2 regions of the Enterococcus sp. AZ128 genome follow, and region 2 is predicted to be linked to the other one. Evidence: predicted binding sites of a transcription regulator. Region 2 holds the regulator's gene; the other holds the start of a gene.
What was found. Region 2 encodes LexA, which represses DNA repair genes until DNA is damaged. Its sites were predicted from a motif close to CNAACANNTGTTNG; they were not measured.
Positions count from the first base shown of each region.

Region 1: the regulator LexA is predicted to act here: its motif matches at 1,081-1,094, upstream of IGI38_RS13250 (replication-associated recombination protein A).

Region 1 is NZ_JBIORZ010000002.1:291,768-294,249, forward strand. It holds gene IGI38_RS13250 (replication-associated recombination protein A) at 1-1,056, opposite strand, end outside; gene IGI38_RS13255 (fructose-6-phosphate aldolase) at 1,183-1,857, opposite strand; gene IGI38_RS13260 (SDR family oxidoreductase) at 1,870-2,482, opposite strand, start outside.
Region 2 is NZ_JBIORZ010000001.1:1,228,967-1,231,448, reverse strand. It holds gene IGI38_RS05995 (adenine phosphoribosyltransferase) at 1-197, shown strand, start outside; gene IGI38_RS05990 (hypothetical protein) at 366-632, opposite strand; gene lexA (transcriptional repressor LexA) at 735-1,358, opposite strand; gene IGI38_RS05980 (DUF896 family protein) at 1,492-1,734, shown strand; gene tkt (transketolase) at 1,827-2,482, shown strand, end outside.

The sequences.
Region 1 (2,482 bases), on a different contig from region 2:
ATAAGCCGCGTCGACAGCATTTGACTTAGGGGCTAGAGATAAATAGATCACGGCTTGAGTTAAATGAACATTACACTCCGGCAATCCTATGAATTGACAGGATTGAAATACTGTATTGGTTAATTCCAAAGCGCGGTTGTCTGCCAATCCAATATCTTCACTCGCAAAACGAACCAAACGCCTCGCAATGAACAATGGATCTTCACCAGATTCTATCATCCTGGCCAGCCAATAGATTGCAGCATCTACATCACTATTTCGCATGGATTTATGCAAGGCCGAAATCGTATTGTAGTGTTCTTCCCCTTTTTTATCATAGAGAAAAGATTTTCGTTCGATCAAGTCCAACAGCTTATCCTCTTTGAGAGTTACCATGGCAGCTTCCTTCTCTCCATTTAGAATAGCCATTTCTAATGTATTCAAAGCCACTCTAGCATCACCATTCGCATATTTTGCAATCGAATTTAGCACTTCATCGTCCATTTTAATTTTTAGTTTAGGAAAACCTCTTGGACTTTCAATCGCTTGCTTCAGCAGCCGTAAAATATCTGAGCTTTCCAATTGATTCAATACAAAAACTTTACTTCTGGATAGTAAAGCCGAATTTATTTCAAATGATGGATTCTCTGTCGTAGCTCCTATCAGAATAATACTCCCGTTTTCAACATAGGGCAAAAAAGCATCCTGCTGCGCTTTATTGAAGCGATGGATTTCATCTACAAAAACAATTGTTTTAGTACCATATGTACGATTGTGCTCAGCGTCTTTCATGACTGTTTTTATTTCCTTGATTCCGCTCGTCACCGCGCTAAAATTGATAAATTCAGATTTTGTCTGATTTGCAATAATCCGTGCCAATGTTGTCTTACCAACACCGGGAGGACCCCAAAAGATCATTGATGAAACATGATCATTTTCAATGATTTCTCTTAATAACTTCCCATTACCCAACAAATGCGTTTGTCCAACAAACTCCTCTAGATTCTCAGGTCGAACGCGCGTTGCCAACGGCTCACTCTCTTCTCTCGATTTTTCAAAAATTGAACTTTGTCTCATCTTAATACCTCCTAAGAACAAAAACGAACATCCGTTCTTATTTTAGCATTTTTGATCCCTATTTACAAAGTGATTTACGTTGAAAAGCTCACTCATCTTTAAAATGAGTGAGCTTCATAAGATGTATCAAATATTTTTCGTTTGATAAAAGTGTTCCCAATCATTTGAGAAACGGTCTATTGCTTGTTTAGTCACTGCTAAATCAAAGAACACCTCTAATATTTCGGGAGAAAACGTTACGGCATCAGCTCCAGAATCTATTGCTTCTGTAATTTGCATTGTATTCTTAATACTAGACGCCATGATCTTTCCATTCAGTGTATTTGTTTTGGCATATTCTTTGGCTGAGCCAATGATATCAAATGGATTAATTCCGATATTTTCAGATCGATTAGTGTAGACTGCTACATAATCTGCTCCTGATTCTAGTGCCAGAAAGGCCTGTAGTTTTGTATAAACAGCTGAAGTTGTAATTCTACAATTGGCATTTTCTTTTTTTAAAATATTTAGTGCATTCAGGCCAGCTTTTGACGCCGGAATTTTTACGAAAACTTCTTCGCCGATCTGGTTCCAAATTTTTCTTGCGTCATCTACCATTCCTTCAAGTTCTTTTGCGACGACTTGCATGTGTAAGGTACGCTCATTCCCAATTATTTCAAGTGTCTTTTTCATATGGGGGAAAAAATCAATTTTTCCTTCTCTTTTAATGATACTCGGTGTAGATGTTATTCCCTTAATAGGTACTACATCCATATACTTTTCAATACTATCTAAACAGACGGTATCCAACAAATACTCCATTTTTTATCCCCTTTACCCTCTAGATTTCCCACCAGCAATATTTGTGATAATACCACTTAAATAGCTAGCATGTTCTGACAAATAGAAGGCAACTACTTCTGCAATCTCCGATAACCTTCCAACTCTGCCGAGTGGAATACTTGAAGCTTTTACATAGCCTTCTCTCAATTCACTTAGCGATATTCTTCTAATAAAAGCTAATGTTTCTTCATACCTTTCAGAACGCAGTTCAGTCTCTTCCATAATACCTGGCGCTACACCTAAAACTCGGATGTTATATTTACCTAACTCTTTTGCCCAAGTACAAGTCATACTATTAATAGCTCCCTTTGTTCCTACATAAAAACCTTGTCCGATTGATCCCTCTAAAGCACTTTCAGTAGACATATTTATAATTACTCCAGAATGCTGCGTAACCATCTTACGAGCCACTGCTTGACTCATTAGAAATACACTTTTCTGATTAACTGAGACAATCCGATCAAATAATTTCTCGGTCAATTCATACTTCCCAGTGTTGTCAGGATTTATTAACATGCCGGGTAACGCTATTCCTGCATTATTTACTAGACCATCAATCCGCCCAAATTTCTGAAAAACATGATCTACTTGCTGATCTATCTCA
Region 2 (2,482 bases):
ATGCTATTCAACCAGGACAACGAGTGTTGATTACCGATGATTTATTGGCCACTGGCGGAACAATTAAAGCGACAATAGAATTAGTCGAAAAACTTGGTGGTATTGTGGTTGGGTGTGCCTTTTTGATTGAACTGGAAGAGTTACATGGACGTGATAAAATCCAAGGGTATGATATTTTAACTTTAATGGATTATTAAAAAGAAGCAGGAGAAAATTCTCCAGCTTCTTTTTTTTTATGGTAGAGTGGGAGGTTGCCATTTTCTAAGTAATTTCAAAATAGCTATATCAATCACCATCCTATTATTCGCTTAAGAAATAGTGATAAAAAAAGCTGCTAGAAAAAGTCTAGCAGCTGAGAGTTGAGATTAAGCTGATTTGTGATAATGATGATCATAAGTCACATAATAGAAATCTTCGGCTGGTTCTTTATAGTAGTGTTCTTCTTCAATGTCTTCTTCATCAAATTGATGCTCAGCATAATGTTGTGCATATTTGCGTTCATCCCACAACATAAACCAAACAAGGAACAAACCAGAAAAAATGACGATCGTAGCTAAAGAACCTAACTTGCCAATCAATAAACCTAGTAACAGCACAGCGATAATTAAACCAAATCTTCTTACTGCTTTCATCAATAATCACTCCTAATAAATACGCGAACGTGTGTTTGTATATCTATTATACGAATGTTTGTTCGTTTTGTAAAGAAAAAAATAATCGGAAGTAAATTCCGATTAATAAATGTGGTTACGATACAATCCGACAACTTTTCCAAGAATGGAAACATTATCGAAAATAAGTGGTGCTAACTCATCATTTTCTGGTTGCAAGCGAATATGATCGGATTCGCGATAAAATCTTTTACAAGTCGCTTCGTTCTCATCAGTCATCGCAATCACAATCTCACCGTTCGTCGCCGTAGACTGCTTCCTCACAATGACATGATCCCCATCATAGATTCCTGCATTAATCATACTTTCGCCACGAATCGTCAACATGAACAAACTACCATCTTCACTTGATAGATCTGGCGGAACAGGGAAGAAGTCTGAAGCCTCTTCAACTGCTAGAATTGGTTCACCGGCCGTAACAACACCGAGCATGGGAATGACTTGCGGAGTCGCGCCGATTTTTTCTAAACCAGTGATGGTTAATTCTATTGCTCTTGGCTTCGTGGGATCGCGCTGAATCCACCCCTTTTTTTCTAATCTGGATAGATGGCCATGAACTGTAGAAGTAGATGAAAGATTCACAGCTTCTCCAATTTCTCTAACAGTGGGTGGATACCCTTTATGTTCAACGCGTTCATGAATGAAACGTAAAACTTCCAATTGTTTCGTTTCCGTTCTTTTTGCCAATGCCCGCACCTTCTTTCGTTTTTTTTTAGTGTAGCATAGTTATTAGAACAAATCAAACAAGCGTTCGCATTTGTTTGTGTTTTCAACTTATTTATTTTTATGTATAATTGGTATGGGAAAAGAGGTGCTAAAGATGATTAACGATGAAACAATTGCACGAATCAACGAATTAGCTAAAAAAAAGAAAACGATTGGTTTGACGGATGCAGAAGCACATGAACAGAAGGTTTTGCGAGAAGAGTATATCTCTTCATTTCGCAGCGGCATGCGCCATCATATTGAAGGAATGAAGGTCGTTGATCCAGAAGGCAAAGACGTCACACCAGAAAAACTGAAAAAGATTCAAAAGAAAAAAGGCTTACATAATAGAAAGTAAATCTTTTGCTGGTAAGTGATTGAAAAGTCAAAATAAATCGGTTACAATGAATCTGTAATTAAAGTATTTATGACCAAAAAGGAGGAAGTAATTTGTTCGACAAAATCGATCAACTAGGTGTAAACACAATCAGAACATTAAGTATTGAGGCAATCCAAAAAGCAAACTCAGGTCATCCCGGGTTACCAATGGGTGCTGCTCCAATGGCTTATGCATTATGGACAAAACATTTGAATGTTAATCCGGCTACTTCATTAAACTGGCCTAACCGCGACCGCTTTATTTTATCAGCTGGTCATGGTTCAGCAATGCTGTACAGTTTACTGCATCTTGCAGGTTATCAAGTAACGATTGATGATTTGAAAAATTTCCGTCAATGGGAAAGTAAAACACCAGGACATCCAGAATTTCATCATACAGATGGTGTTGAAGCAACTTCAGGTCCTTTAGGTCAAGGTATTTCAACTTCTGTTGGAATGGCAATGGCTGAAGCCCATTTATCAGCGACGTATAACCGCGATAGTTTCAAGGTAATGGATCATTACACTTATGCATTATGTGGAGACGGCGACTTAATGGAAGGTGTTTCCGGTGAAGCTAGTTCAATGGCTGGTCACATGAAGCTTGGTAAATTGATTGTTTTATACGATTCAAATGATATCTCTTTAGATGGACCAACATCTAAGGCTTTCACTGAAAATGTTGGCGCTCGTTATGAAGCATATGGCTGGCAGCATATTTTAGTTAA